Regions from separate parts of the Streptomyces sp. NPDC093510 genome, predicted to be linked through region 2. Evidence: riboswitches for the same ligand, from Rfam matches in the RefSeq annotation. Region 2 holds a riboswitch; the other holds the start of a gene.

The links. Region 2 has a riboswitch for cyclic di-AMP ahead of AB0N81_RS37885 (M23 family metallopeptidase). Riboswitches for the same ligand answer to the same signal wherever they lie in the genome.
Region 1: linked by a shared signal. The riboswitch ahead of AB0N81_RS27530 (M23 family metallopeptidase) and the one ahead of AB0N81_RS37885 (M23 family metallopeptidase) in region 2 are both predicted to bind cyclic di-AMP.

The regions. Positions count from the first base shown of each region.
Region 1 is NZ_JBFBEE010000018.1:38,607-45,869, reverse strand. It holds gene AB0N81_RS27540 (pitrilysin family protein) at 1-178, shown strand, start outside; gene AB0N81_RS27535 (pitrilysin family protein) at 175-1,560, shown strand; cyclic di-AMP (ydaO/yuaA leader) riboswitch at 1,772-1,934, shown strand; gene AB0N81_RS27530 (M23 family metallopeptidase) at 1,947-2,750, shown strand; gene AB0N81_RS27525 (GntR family transcriptional regulator) at 2,952-3,638, shown strand; gene AB0N81_RS27520 (HPr family phosphocarrier protein) at 3,758-4,039, opposite strand; gene AB0N81_RS27515 (GNAT family N-acetyltransferase) at 4,194-7,028, shown strand; gene AB0N81_RS27510 (DUF5998 family protein) at 7,110-7,263, shown strand, end outside.
Region 2 is NZ_JBFBEE010000036.1:52,774-60,036, forward strand. It holds gene AB0N81_RS37870 (alginate lyase family protein) at 1-974, shown strand, start outside; tRNA gene AB0N81_RS37875 (tRNA-Met) at 1,044-1,117, shown strand; gene AB0N81_RS37880 (PP2C family protein-serine/threonine phosphatase) at 1,272-2,423, shown strand; cyclic di-AMP (ydaO/yuaA leader) riboswitch at 2,645-2,792, shown strand; gene AB0N81_RS37885 (M23 family metallopeptidase) at 2,834-3,889, shown strand; gene AB0N81_RS37890 (aldo/keto reductase) at 3,961-4,905, shown strand; gene AB0N81_RS37895 (PrsW family intramembrane metalloprotease) at 4,950-6,275, opposite strand; gene trmB (tRNA (guanosine(46)-N7)-methyltransferase TrmB) at 6,319-7,173, opposite strand.

The sequences.
Region 1 (7,263 bases), on a different contig from region 2:
GCTCGCCCTGTCCGCCGTCCAGCGCGTGCTCGACATCACGGCGGAAGAGGTCCAGGAGGTCGCCAAGGCCCGCCTGCGCCCGGACAACCGCGCGGTGCTCGTGTACGAACCCGTGACGGCCGCCGGCGAGGGCGAAGACGGCGCCGAGGACACCGAGGAAGAGGAGGCGGCGAAGTGACCGAGGCCGCGACGATGCAGTTCCACCCCCAGCCCCAGGCAGGCACGGCCAAGCCCTGGGCCTTCCCGGCGCCCGAGCGCGGCACCCTGCCCAACGGCCTGACCGTGCTCCGCTGCCACCGCCCCGGCCAGCAGGTCGTCGCCGTCGAGATCAACCTCGACGCGCCCCTGGACGCCGAGCCCGAGGGCCTCGACGGCGTCGCCACGATCATGGCGAGAGCCTTCAACGAAGGCACCGACAAGCACTCCGCCGAGGAGTTCGCCGCCGAGCTCGACCGCTGCGGCGCGACGCTCGACGCGCACGCCGACCACCCGGGCGTGCGGGTCTCCCTCGAGGTGCCGGTCTCCCGGCTCCCGAAGGCGCTCGGGCTGCTCGCCGACGCCCTGCGGGCCCCGGCCTTCGCGGACAGCGAGATCGAGCGGCTCGTGCGCAACCGCCTGGACGAGATCCCGCACGAGGCCGCCAACCCGGCGCGCCGCGCCGCCAAGGAGCTCTCCAGGCAGCTCTTCCCGCCGACCTCGCGCATGTCGCGTCCGCGCCAGGGCACCGAGGAGACGGTCGCGGCCATCGACTCGGCGGCGGTGCGTGCCTTCTACGAGAAGTACGTCCGCCCCGCCACGGCCACCCTCGTCGTGGTCGGTGACCTCACGGGTACCGACCTGGACGCCGTCCTCGCGGACACCGTCGGCGCCTGGACCGGCTCCGCGGGCGAGCCGCGCCCGGTGCCGCCGGTGACCGCCGACGACCGTGGCCGCGTCGTCATCGTGGACCGCCCCGGAGCGGTCCAGACGCAGCTGCTGATCGGCCGTGTGGGGGCCGACCGGCACGACCGGGTCTGGCCGGCCCAGGTCCTCGGCACGTACTGCCTGGGCGGCACCCTCACCTCGCGTCTGGACCGTGTCCTTCGTGAGGAGAAGGGATACACCTACGGTGTAAGGGCGTTCGGTCAGGTCCTGCGTTCCGCGCCGGACGGCTCGGGTGCCGCCATGCTCGCCATCAGCGGCTCCGTGGACACCCCGAACACGGGGCCGGCACTGGAGGACCTGTGGAAGGTCCTGCGCGTCCTCGCCGCCGAGGGACTCACGGACGCCGAGCGCGATGTGGCCGTGCAGAACCTCGTGGGCGTCGCCCCGCTCAAGTACGAGATGGCGGCCTCCGTGGCGGCCACCCTCGCCGACCAGGTCGAGCAGAACCTGCCGGACGACTTCCAGGCGCAGCTGTACCGACAGCTGGCCGCCACCGGCACCGTGGAGGCCACTGCCGCCGTCGTGAACGCCTTCCCGGCGGACCGTCTGGTGACGGTCCTGGTCGGGGACGCCGCGCAGATCGAGGAGCCCGTCAGGGCGCTCGGCATCGGCGAAGTGAGTGTTGTCACCGGCTGAGTGACCGTCAGGCTGTTCGCCGGCCAGGACATATCGGGACCCCGATGACCGCTTCAGGCATCGGGGTCCCCATATGTCCGAATTACTATGGTGGTTGCCTGTCTGCCGTGTGGCGTGCGCTACAAAAAACGACTTCTGTTTGTCGATTGCAGTCGGCCCGTTTAGCGTCGAGCCGGCTGTTCGTCGCGCAGTACGCCGCATCCGCGGCACCGGACAGTCATCGCCGAGTCCCCGTACGGCGCGAGCCAGGGGAGCCGGGGACCCACATGTCCCCTGGGGTGAATCGGGCACCTTGCCGCGAGGTGAGGGGTCCGTAGGAGACCTTCCTGCTCCGAACCCGTCAGCTAACCCGGTAGGCGAGAAGGAAGGAAAGGATCACCCGCCACATGGCGTTCACCCGTGCCACCGGGAAGCACCGTCGTCCGAGCCGCCTCACGCGTACCACCGCGAACGTCGCCGGTGTCGCGGCGCTCACCACCACCGGTGTCATCGGCGGCCTCGCGGCCCCGGCGCTCGCCGCCCCCGACGAAGCGGCCATGGAGCACACCGGCCTCACCCAGGCGATATCCGTGGGCGACTCGCTCGCCGCGAGCATCGACGCGCAGGCCGCGGCGCAGCAGCAGGCCGCCGACGACGCCGCCGCCGCGAAGAAGGCCGAAGAGGCCGCCAAGAAGGAGGCCGCGGAGGAGAAGCGCAAGGCGGAGGCCGAGGCCAAGGCGAAGGCCAAGAAGGAGCGCGAGGCCAAGGAGCGCGCCGCCCGCGAGGCCGAGCGCAAGCGCCTGAACACCTACGTCTCCCCGATCAGCGGCTCGTACGTCTCCACGGGCTACCAGACCGGCGGCGCCATGTGGTCCTCCGGCAGCCACACCGGTGTCGACTTCCACGCGGCGTCCGGCACCAGCGTCCACGCGGTCGGCTCCGGCACCGTCGTCGAGGCCGGCTGGGGCGGTGCCTACGGCAACAACGTGGTCATCAAGATGAACGACGGCACGTACACCCAGTACGGCCACATGTCGTCCCTGGGCGTCACCGTGGGCCAGGCGGTCACCCCGGGCCAGCAGATAGGCCTCTCCGGCTCCACCGGCAACTCCAGCGGCCCGCACCTCCACTTCGAGGCCCGCACCGGCGCGGAGTACGGCTCGGACATCGACCCCGTCGCGTACCTCCGCTCGCACGGCGTCAGCGTCTGACGGACGACGGACCCCGCACAGCTCCGAAAGCCCCGGCTCGCCCAGAGCCGGGGCTTTCGCGTTGCCGTTGTTCCGCCGCCCTTGGCCAAAAGATATCCATGGATTCCGGCCCGCCGTCGGAAATTGCGGAGCTCTGCAATAGAGTCGATGAACGAGCGTCGGTCGACCGCGTTCAGCGGGGATTAAGGCGGAGGTCCGGTCATGCGCGTTGCCGCGCAATCGGTATGCACGGCCATTCGGGACGACATTGTCGCCGGTGTGTACGAAAGGGGTGGCCGGCTCACCGAGGAACTCCTCGCGCGTCGCTACGGCGTCTCCCGCGTGCCCGTGCGCGAGGCCCTGCGCACCCTGGAGGCCGAGGGCTTCGTCGTCACCCGCAGGCACGCGGGCGCGTGCGTCGCCGAGCCCACCGAGCAGGAGGCCGCCGACCTCCTGGAGGTGCGGACGCTGCTCGAACCGCTCGCCGCGGCGCGTGCCGCGCAGCGCCGCACGGACGCGCACCTGAAGGTCCTGCGCGGACTCGTCAGGCTGGGCCAGGAGCGCGCCAGGAACGGCCTCGGGGAGGATCTGCGCTCGCTGGGCGGGTGGTTCCACGAGACGCTCGCCCAGGCCTCCGGAAGCCCCGGGCTCAGCGCGCTGCTCACCCAGCTCCGGCACAAGATCGCCTGGATGTACGTCGTCGAGCCCCCGGCGGCGCCGGTCGAGTCCTGGGCCGAGCACGCCGCGATCCTCGACGCGGTCGCCCGCAGGGACCCCGAGCGCGCCAGGGCGCTCACCTCCGAGCACGCGGAACGCGCGACGGCCGCCCACCGATTGCGCCATGCGCGTCGGGGCGGCCGTGTGAGGAGTTCGCAACATGCCGTAAACACGGTGAGCCTCCGGAATTAACGGAGACGCCGTATACAAAGACAAGAGCAAAGAGCAGCGACAAAAGACTCTATTGCATACGTCGATGGGGTCACCCGGAATTCCGGATGACCCCATTTACGTAATGCAAGGAGCGTGTCCTAGACCGTCTCCGGAAGCTCCTCGAGACCCTCCGAGACCAGCTTCGCCAGACGGTCGAGGGCGGCGTCGGCACCCTCGGCGTCGGAGGCGAGCACGATCTCCTCGCCGCCCTGGGCGCCCAGGCCGAGCACCGCGAGCATCGAGCCGGCGTTGACCGGGTTGCCGCCGGCCTTGGCGATCGTCACGGGGACGCCGGCGGCCGTGGCCGCACGGACGAAGATGGAGGCGGGTCGGGCGTGAAGGCCCTCGGCCCAGCCGACGTTGACGCGGCGCTCAGCCATGTGTTGCTGCCCTTCCAGGTGTCTCACACTTGTCTAGACCAGTGTCTCATGCCGTCACGGGTGCTCTGCCGGACGCGCGTCCCGGCCCCCGACGCCTGCGACCCGTCCCAGCTTGCCCCGGCCCCGGCGGGCGCGCGACCCGTACCCTGGGCCCATGCAGACCCCGTCGGATCAGCAGGATCGGCACGACTACCCCTCCCACTGGGAAGCCGATGTGGTGCTGCGCGACGGAGGCACCGCCCGGATCAGGCCCATCACGGCCGAGGACGCGGACCGCCTGGTCAGCTTCTACGAACAGGTCTCGGACGAGTCGAAGTACTACCGCTTCTTCGCGCCCTACCCGCGGCTGTCCGCCAAGGACGTGCACCGCTTCACCCACCACGACCAGGTGGACCGGGTGGGCCTCGCGGCCACGGTGGGCGGCGAGTTCATCGCCACCGTGCGCTACGACCGCATCGACGAACGCGGCATGGCCGCCAGCGCGCCCGCGGACGAGGCCGAGGTCGCCTTCCTCGTGCAGGACGCCCACCAGGGCAGGGGCGTCGCCTCCACACTCCTGGAACATATCGCGGCCGTCGCCAGGGAGCGCGGCATCCGGCGCTTCGCCGCCGAGGTGCTGCCCGCCAACACCAAGATGATCAAGGTCTTCACGGACGCGGGCTATCAGCAGAAGCGCAGCTTCGAGGACGGCGTCGTCCGCCTGGAGTTCGACCTGGAGCCGACCGACCGCTCGCTCGCCGTGCAGCGCGCCCGCGAACAGCGCGCAGAGGGACGGTCCGTGCAGCGCCTCCTCACCCCGGGATCGGTCGCCGTCATCGGCGCGGGCCGGGCCCCCGGCGGCGTGGGCCGCAGCGTGCTGAGCAACCTCCGGGAGTCCGGCTTCACCGGCCGCCTGTACGCGGTGAACAGTGCCTTCGAAGAGGAGGCCGAGGGCGCTCACATCGACGGGGTGCCCGCGCACCGCTCCGTGGCGGCCGTCGAGGAGCCCGTGGACCTCGCCGTGGTCGCCGTGCCCGCCGAGCGCGTCCCGCAGGCTGTCGCCGAATGCGGCGAGCACGGGGTGCGCGGCCTCGTAGTGCTCTCCGCGGGCTACGGAGAGAGCGGCGAACTCGGCCGCGGGCGGCAGCGCGAACTGGTGCGCCAGGCCCGGTCGTACGGCATGCGCATCATCGGCCCGAACGCCTTCGGGGTCATCAACACCTCTCCGGAGACACGGCTCAACGCCTCGCTCGCCCCGCAGTCCCCCGCGCGCGGGCGCATCGGCCTGTTCACCCAGTCCGGCGCGATCGGCATCGCCCTGCTGTCCGGCCTGCACCGGCGGGGCGCGGGCCTTTCCACGTTCGTCGGGTCCGGCAACCGCGCGGACGTGTCCGGGAACGACCTTCTCCAGTACTGGTTCGAGGACCCGGACACCGACGTCACGCTGATGTACTTGGAGACCATCGGCAACCCGCGCAAGTTCACCCGTCTCGCGCGGCGTTCGGCGGTCACCAAGCCCCTCGTCGTCGTCCAGGGCGCCCGGCACAGTGGCATCACACCGACCGGCCACGCCGTGCAGGCCACCCGCCTGCCCCACGCCACGGTCTCGGCGCTGCTGCGCCAGGCGGGCGTCATCCGCGTCGACACCGTCACGGAGATGGTCGACGCGGGGCTGCTGCTCGCCGGACAGCCGCTGCCGTCCGGGCCCCGGGTCGGCATCCTCGGGAACTCCGAGTCCCTCGGCCTCCTCACGTACGACGCGTGCGTCGCCGACGGACTGCGGCCGCTGTCGCCGCGCGACCTCACGACAGCGGCGACCCCGGCCGACTTCCGCACCGCGCTCGCCGAGGCGCTGTCGTACGACGGCTGCGACGCGGTGATCGTCAACGCGATCCCCTGGGTGGGGGAGGACGGGGCCACGACGGACCCCGAGACACTGGCCACGGAGCTGCGAGCCGCCGCCGCGGGGTGCCCGGCGAAGCCCGTGGCCGTCGTGCACGTGGAGCTCGGCGGGCTCGCCGAGGCACTGGCCGCCGCTGCCAGCACCCGCCCCGACGCCCCCGCCCCGCCGACCAGCAGGCCGCCCGCGGAAGGGGCCCCGCCGGACACCCCGGAGGAGCCGCCCGCAGCCACGGAGCAGTACCGCATCCCCGCCTATCCCGCCGCGGAGCGGGCCGTACGTGCCCTCTCCGAAGCCGTCAAGTACGCCCAGTGGCGGCGCGAGGCCGCCGAGCCGGGGCGGGTGCACGAGTACGACGACATCGACGAGAGCGGGGCCGCCGAGCGCATCGCGGAGCTGCTCGCCAAGGACGGCGGCCCGCGCGGACTGACCCTCGCCCCGGCCGACGCCCACGAACTCCTCGGGCGCTACGGCATCCGCGTACGACAGGCCCTGCCCGCGCCCGGTCCCGACGCCGCCGCGGACGTCGCGCGCACCCTCGGTTACCCCGTCGCCCTGAAGACCACGGCCCCGCACCTGCGGCACCGCGCCGACCTCGGAGGGGTGCGGCTCGACCTCGCCGACGAGGAGCAACTGCGCCGGGCGTACCAGGAATTGACGGACGCCTTCGGCACCCCCGCAGAGCTGCGGCCCGTCGTGCAGGGCATGGTGCCGCGCGGTGTCGACACCGTCGTGCGGGCGGTTCTCGACCCGGCGGCCGGAGCGGTGCTCTCGTTCGGCCTCGCGGGCGCCGCCTCCGAACTGCTCGGCGACACGGCCCACCGCCTCGTCCCGGTCACCGACCGGGAGGCGGCCTCCATGGTCAGGTCCATCCGGACCATGCCGCTCCTGTTCGGCTGGCGAGGCTCCGCTCCCGTCGACACCCCCGCCCTGGAAGAGCTGCTCCAGCGGGTCTCCCGGCTCGTCGACGACCACCCCGAAGTGGTCACCGTCACCCTGGAGCCCGTGGTCGTCGCCCAGCGCGGCCTCTCCGTGCTCGACGCCTCCGTCCGGCTGGCGCCCCCGCCCGCCCGTGACGACCTCGGCCCCCGCACCCTTCCCGGCTACTGAGAGCCACTGAGGCTCCTTCCCGGGAGCGAGGCGGCCCCGCGGGGCACCGCGCGCCCCGCACCGGGCCGTAGGATGGACGGCATGGCAAAGACCGGTACGACGACCCAGGGGCTGCGCGCGGCGATCGAGCGCAGCGGCTACTACCCGGCCCTCGTGGCCGAGGCGGTGGAGGCCGCGATCGGCGGCGAGGCCATCGGGTCCTACCTGGTCCACCAGGAGACGACGTTCGACGCCA
Region 2 (7,263 bases):
GCAAGTACGGGGCGGCGGACTACCGGGCGCGGCCGTACGCCGTGGTGGCGTGTCCGCCCGACACCCGCCCCGGCCGTGGCTGCGTCGAAGAACGTGAGGACGCCCTGGCCGCGTACACCCACGCCCTGCTCTGGAACGTCACCGGTGAACGCGCGCACGCCGAGAAGGCCGTGCAGATCATGGACGCCTGGTCGCGGGTGATCACCGGGCACACCGAGGACAACGCCGGGCTGCAGACCGCCTGGGCCGCCTCGTCCTGGGCGCGTGCCGCCGAGGCCGTGCGCTACACGTACGACGGGTGGACCGACGGGCAGCTCCTGCGCTTCGAGCGGATGCTGCGCAACGCCTACCTGCCCCTGGTCAGGGACGGGGCCGTCGAGCGCAACGGCAACTGGGACCTGGTGATGGCCGACGCCACCATGAGCATGGCCGTCTTCCTCGACGACCACGCCACGTTCGAGCGGGCTGTCGGGCACTTCAGGACGCGTGTGCCCGCGTACTTCTACCTGGAGTCGGACGGGAAGCTGCCGGTCTCCCCGCAGGGCAGCGGCCTCGACACCGCCGCCGAGCTGAAGAAGTACTGGTTCGGGCAGGGCACCTACGTCGACGGGCTCTCCCAGGAGACCTGCCGCAACTTCAAGCACGCCGGCTACTCCCTCGCGGCCGCCTCGCACCTGGCGGAGACGGCCCGCCACCAGGGCGTCGACCTGTACGGGGAGGTCAGGGACCGGCTGCGGGCCGCCTTCGAGTTCCACGCCAAGTACCAGCTGGGCGCGCGCGTGCCGCCCTGGCTGTGCGGCGGCAAGGTGCGGCGCGACCTGGGGCCCGACACGGAGGTCGGCCTGAACCACCTGCGGGGGCGGCTGCACCTGGAGATGCCGCAGACCCAGAGGTACACGGAGCAGCGGCGGCCGGAGGGGACGGACGGCCTCTTCGTGGCCTGGGAGACGCTCACGCACGCCGACAGCGCGTAGGGGTTCACGCGCCTGGGGCCGAAGTGGTTCGACGCACCCCTTCGGATGACGTAGAGTTGTGTTTACCGACGCGGGGTGGAGCAGCTCGGTAGCTCGCTGGGCTCATAACCCAGAGGTCGCAGGTTCAAATCCTGTCCCCGCTACTGAAGGCCTGAGGCCGGGAAGCATCAGCTTCCCGGCCTCAGGTGTTTCCCGGCCCCGTAACCCGGTCGGCCCGCATCAGCTCGCACCCTTCCCCCGCTGCGGGAACCCTGAGTGGAGCGCGGTGATGGGCGCGGAGGCGGCGGGAGACAAGCGGTGGGGCAGCGAGGAGGACCCGACAACAGGGGGGCCAGGGGGGCCACCGGGCCCGAGCGGACCTTCGTCCGTGTGCTGCCCCTCCTGCTCCTCGTCGTCGGTGTCCTGTACGACGCCGCGACCCCGCCGGAGTTCACCGCCGCCCCGCTCTTCACGGCGGCCCCCCTGATCGCCGCTCCCTTCTACTCGCTGCTCAACACCGTCCTGACCGGCGCGGCGGCCACGTGCGCCGTCCTCGTCCTGCACTACGGCAACAGCGTCGGCGCCCACGTGGAGGCCGTCACCGAGGTGCTCACCGTGGCGACCGTCGCCGCCCTGGCGATCGTCATCAACCGTGTCGTCCGGCGCGGCAACGACCGGCTCGCCATCGCCCGCTCCATCTCCGAGGCCACCCAGCGCGCCGTGCTGCCCGCGCCCGACCCGCGCATCGGCGGGCTCGACATCGCGGCGCGGTACGAGGCCGCGCAGGCCGACGCGTTCATCGGGGGCGATCTGTACGCGGTGCAGGACACCCCGCACGGCGTGCGGCTCATCGTCGGGGACGTACGGGGCAAGGGCATGGGCGCGGTCGCGGCGGTCGCCGTCGTCATCGGTGCCTTCCGGGAGGCCGCCGAGCAGGAGGCGAGCCTGGAGGCGGTGGCGCAGCGCCTGGAGCGGGCGCTCGCACGTGAGGGCACCCGGCGCGACGGGCTCGACGCGTTCGAGGGGTTCACGACCGCCGTGCTCGCCGAGATCCGGCACGGGGAGGGTTCCGTACGCCTGATCAACCGCGGGCACCCGCCGCCGCTGCTGCTGCGCGGTGACGGGCGGCTGTGCGTCATGTCGGCGAGCGAGCCCGCGCTGCCGCTCGGCATGGGTGATCTGGGGTTCTGGCCGGACCGGGCGGACGAGTCGGAGTTCCCGCCCGGCGCGACGCTGCTCCTCTACACGGACGGCCTGTCGGAGGCGCGCGACGCGGAGGGGGAGTTCTACGATCCCGCGGCGCGGCTCGGCGGGCGGATCTTTCCCGGCCGCGGCGGGCCGCACGCGCTGCTCGCCGCCCTCGCGGGGGAGGTGCGGCGGCACACCGGGGGCGCCATGACGGACGACATGGCGCTGCTCGCGGTGCGGCGTCCCGTCGCCGGCGATCCGGAGGTCACCACCGGTGACTGAAGGGCACCCCTCCGCATAACAACTGACACACTGTCAAGAAAATGTGAAGCTCCGGTGTTTGGTGACCCCGGGTCAACTCGCCCCGTTCCGCCCCCTCGTGTCCCGGTACGTACAGCCGGTGAGCGTTAACGATCAGCTGGAACAGCTTGGAATACGGACCCGCTGTCTATTAACGTTCGATAACGCAGCGCGGTCGTCCCAGCCGTCACTAGAGGCGGCTCCGCGCGCACGCGCCTAATCCCGCAAGGGAGCCGGGGAACCACCAACTTGGGGTGAATCGGGCATCTGTGCATCCGTGCCAGGTGTTCGTAGGAGACCTTCCTGCTCCGAACCCGTCAGCTAACCCGGTAGGCGAGAAGGAAGGAAAGGAGCGCGCCCCAGTGGCGTCCAACCGGCCTGCCCCCCGAGCCGTGTACATACCGAATGACGACGACTTCGGTTCGTACGACGAGGACTCCCTCGACGCCTTCGAGGAGTGGAACCCCACCGAGGAGTCCATCCGTCCCGTCCGCGGCAGGCACCGCGTGCACAAGAAGAGCGGCGGCGGGCTCGCGCGCAGCTCCACCGTGCTCGGCGTGGGCGTCATCGCCGCCGTCGGCGCGGGCGGCATCGCCACCGCGCAGGACGGCAAGCCGCCGGTCTCCATATCGATGCCCGACCTGCCGGGCGTGGGCGCCGTCGCGGACTCGCTGCCGGAGGCCAAGTCCCTTCCCGGCGTCGGGTCGTTGATGTCCGACGACTCGGCGGACACGAACGCGTCCGCCGTCGCGGCCCCCCTCACCGCCGCGGGTGTCAGCACCACCGACGCCGAGCAGGGCACCACCGACGCGGGCGAGGCGCTGCGCGCCCGCATCATGCAGCAGGCCGAGAACCAGCAGAACCAGGCGGACACCGCCGTGCGGACCGCGGCCGAGCAGGCCGCCGCCGAGCAGGCCGCCGAGGAAGCCGCCGACCAGCAGAAGGCGGCCGAGAAGGCCGCGGACGCCAAGGCCGCCGCCAAGAAGAAGAAGGAGGAGGAGGCCCGGAAGGCGAAGGCCGAGGCCGAGCGCCTGGCCAAGCTCGCCAAGAGCTACGCCATCCCCACCTCCTCGTACACCCTCACGTCGCACTTCGGTGACGCCGGTTCCATGTGGTCCTCCGGGCACCACACGGGTCTGGACTTCGCCGCTCCCACGGGTACCCCCCTCAAGGCGGTGCACACCGGCACCGTCAAGGAGGCCGGCTGGGCGGGGGCCTACGGCTACCGCACCGTGCTCGAACTCGAGGACGGCACGGAGGTCTGGTACTGCCACCAGTCCTCGCTCAACGTCAGCGCGGGCCAGAAGGTCAGCACGGGCGATGTGATCGGCCGCGTCGGCGCGACAGGCAACGTCACGGGCCCGCACCTCCACCTGGAGGTCCACACGCCCGGCGGCGCCGGGATCGACCCCCTCGGCTGGCTGCAGAGCAAGGGCCTGAACCCCTGACATGACCCCGCCGGTTTCGTGAGCCATACACGGAACGGAATTAGGTCTCCGGTCGGCGCGTTGAGCGACGTATGACTTCTCTTCGCCAGCTCGGCTCTTCCGACCTCGAGGTCTTCCCCCTCTCCCTCGGCGGCAACGTCTTCGGCTGGACCGCGGACCGTACGGCGTCCTTCGACGTCCTCGACGCCTACACCGCGGCCGGCGGCAACTTCATCGACACCGCCGACGTCTATTCGGCCTGGGTGGAGGGCAACCGGGGCGGCGAGTCCGAGACGCTCATCGGCGAGTGGCTGGCCGAGCGCGGCAACCGCTCCGACGTCGTCATCGCCACGAAGGCCGGCGCGCACCCCGAGTACAAGGGCCTCTCCGCCACCACCGTCAAGGGCGCGGTCGACGCTTCGCTGCGCCGCCTCGGCACCGACTACATCGACCTCTACTACACCCACTACGACGATCCGTCGGTCCCCGTCGAGGAGATCATCGGCACGCTCGACGAACTGGTCACGGCCGGCAAGGTGCGGGCGATCGCGGCCTCCAACATCAGCCCCGAGCGGCTCCAGGAGTCCCTCGACTTCTCCGACCGCGAGGGCCTCGCGCGGTACGTCGCGCTGCAGCCGCACTACAACCTCGTCTCCCGCGACACCTACGAGGGCCCGCTCCAGGAGGTCGCCTCCCGCTCCGGACTCGCGGCCGTCCCCTATTACGCGCTCGCGTCCGGCTTCCTCACCGGCAAGTACCGCCCGGGTGCGCAGGTGGAGAGCGCGCGGAGCGGCCGGGTCGAGGAGTACGTGGGGAGCGAGCGGGGCGACCGTGTCCTCGCCGCGCTCGACGAGATCGCCGCGGCGCGGGGCGCCCAGGTCGCGACCGTGGCGCTCGCCTGGCTGACGGCACAGCCCACCGTGGCGGCGCCGATCGCCTCCGCGCGCACGGTGGAGCAGCTGCCCGCCCTGCTCGCGGTCGGAGACCTGGAGCTGACGGAGCCGGAGATCGCGGCGCTGACCACCGCGTCCGCCTGACCGCCACGTCCGCCTGACCGCCATGCCCGCCTGACGCCCGGCGCTCAGCCGTCGCGGTAGGGGTTGTACGCCGGGTAGCCGTACGCCGGGTGGGGCTGCGGCTGCCCGTACGGGGGAGGGCCGTACGGCGCGTACGGCATCGGGGGCATGACCGGTGCCGTCGCCCCCGCCGCGTACGCCAGGGCGGGGCGGGCCGGCGCACGGCGCTCCCAGAGCTTTTCGAGGAGCTCCCGCTCGCGTACGACGAAGTCGGGTCCGGCCCGGCCGCGACGGCCCCGGTGGCGCAGGAACGCGAGCGACGTCGCGTACATCTGGTACTCCGCGACCGTGCGGGCCGCGGCCTTGCCCCAGGTGTACGAGGCGTAGTCGCGGGCCAGCGAGCGGGCGCGCATCGAGCCGAGCGCGTACGGCTCGGGCGGGGTGAGCCAGCCCGCCGCCGCGTACACGGGCAGCTCGGCGCGGATCATGCGCAGTTCGCGCTGCCGGGTCCAGATCGCCAGCCAGGTCAGCAGGCCGAACGACGGGAGCATGAAGAGGGCGTAGACGGTGAAGAAGCCGTACTGCCCGAAGACCGCGGAGCCGTTCCACAGCGCGTGCATGCCCATCGCGAGCAGCAGGCCGCAGAGCGGGAGCAGCACGCGGCGCACGTGCCGGCCTTCCGCCGACAGCGCGGCGATGCCGAAGCCGATGCCGGTGAGGACCGTGAACAGCGGGTGTGCGAACGGCGACATGACGACGCGCACGAAGAAGGTCGCGGCCGTCACGGAGGCGAGGCCGCTCTCGCGGCTGAGCTGGTCGGTGACGAAGGCGTTGCCCAGATAGAGGATGTTCTCGGTGAACGCGAACCCCGTCGCGGTCACCCCGGCTATGACGACGCCGTCGACGATGCCCGTGAAGTCGCGTCTGCGGAAGAGGAAGACGAGGAGCACGGCCGCCGCCTTCGCGCTCTCCTCGACGATCGGGGCGATGACGGTCGCGCCCAGGGTGTCTGCGCTGGTGGGGTCGGCGGTGGCGGTGGCTATCCAGCGGATCGCGAAGCTGTTCGCGACGATCGCTATGAGGGCGGCCGCGCAGGCGCCCCAGGAGAAGGAGAAGAGGAGGTTCCGCCAGGGGCCGGGCGCCACCCGGTCCAGCCAGCGGAACGCGGCGACGAGCAGCGGCACCGGCACGGTCGCGAGGCCGAGCCCGACCAGGAAGCCCTCGGTGCCCGTCTGCTCCCTGACCAGGGCCAGGATCACCAGGCCGGAGAGGGCGAGCAGGGTGACCAGGGCGGCCACGCGTATCGCGCGCCGCTGCCACCAGCGGACACGCCGCAGCTCCCCCGGGGCGGGCGCCTCGGGGGGTATCGGATACGCAGGACTCGTGGCCACGTCGTCGACCCTAACGAGGGTGGGGAGCGGCCGCGACGGTGCCTCAGTCCTGCGGCGGGGCGACCCGGCGGAACAGCAGGTCGTGGACGACGTGGCCCTTGTCCAGGCCCTGGCCCTCGAAGCGGGTGCGGGGGCGGAAGTCGGGGCGCGGCGCGTATCCGCCGTCGGGTCGGGTGTTCTCGAAGTCGGGGTGCGCGGTGAGCACTTCCAGCATCTGCTCGGCGTACGGCTCCCAGTCGGTGGCGCAGTGCAGCACCGCGCCGGGCTTGAGGGAGGGCGCGGCCAGCGTCAGGAACTCCGGCTGGATCAGGCGCCGCTTGTGGTGGCGGGCCTTGGGCCAGGGGTCGGGGAAGTAGACGCGCAGACCGTCGAGGGAGGCGGGCGGGAGCATCTCGCGGAGCAGGATGATCGCGTCGCCGTTCGCCACGCGGACGTTGGTCAGGCCGCCCCGCTCGGCGAGGCCGAGGAGGTTGCCCTGGCCGGGGGTGTGCACGTCGACGGCGAGGATGCCGGTGTCCGGGTCGGCGGCGGCCATCTGGGCGGTGGCCTCGCCCATGCCGAAGCCGATCTCCAGGACGACGGGCAGGTCGGACGGCTTCTCGCCGTCGCCGAAGAGCTCGGCGAGGTCGAGGGTGCGCAGGCCGTCGATGTCGAGTCCCCACTTGGGCCAGAGCCGGCGCAGGGCGTCGCCCTGGCTGGTGGTGACGCGGCTGCGGCGGGGCTGGAAGCTGCGGATGCGCCGCTCGTGGTGCGAGCCCGCGGGGTCCGGCGAGGGCCCTCCGGGGAACCGCGGCGCGGCCTGCGCCCGGCCGCCCGGCCGGGCGGCGCCGGGGACGTCAGGGGCGTCAGGAGCGCCGGGGGCGTCGGGGGTGCCAGGGGTATGGGGTGAGTCAGACACAGTGCGGCAATTTTACGGGGCCGCCGAGGGAACGCTCACCGGTGAACCCTGTGAACCCTGTGAGCCCCGTGAGCCCCGTGAGTAGCCCTG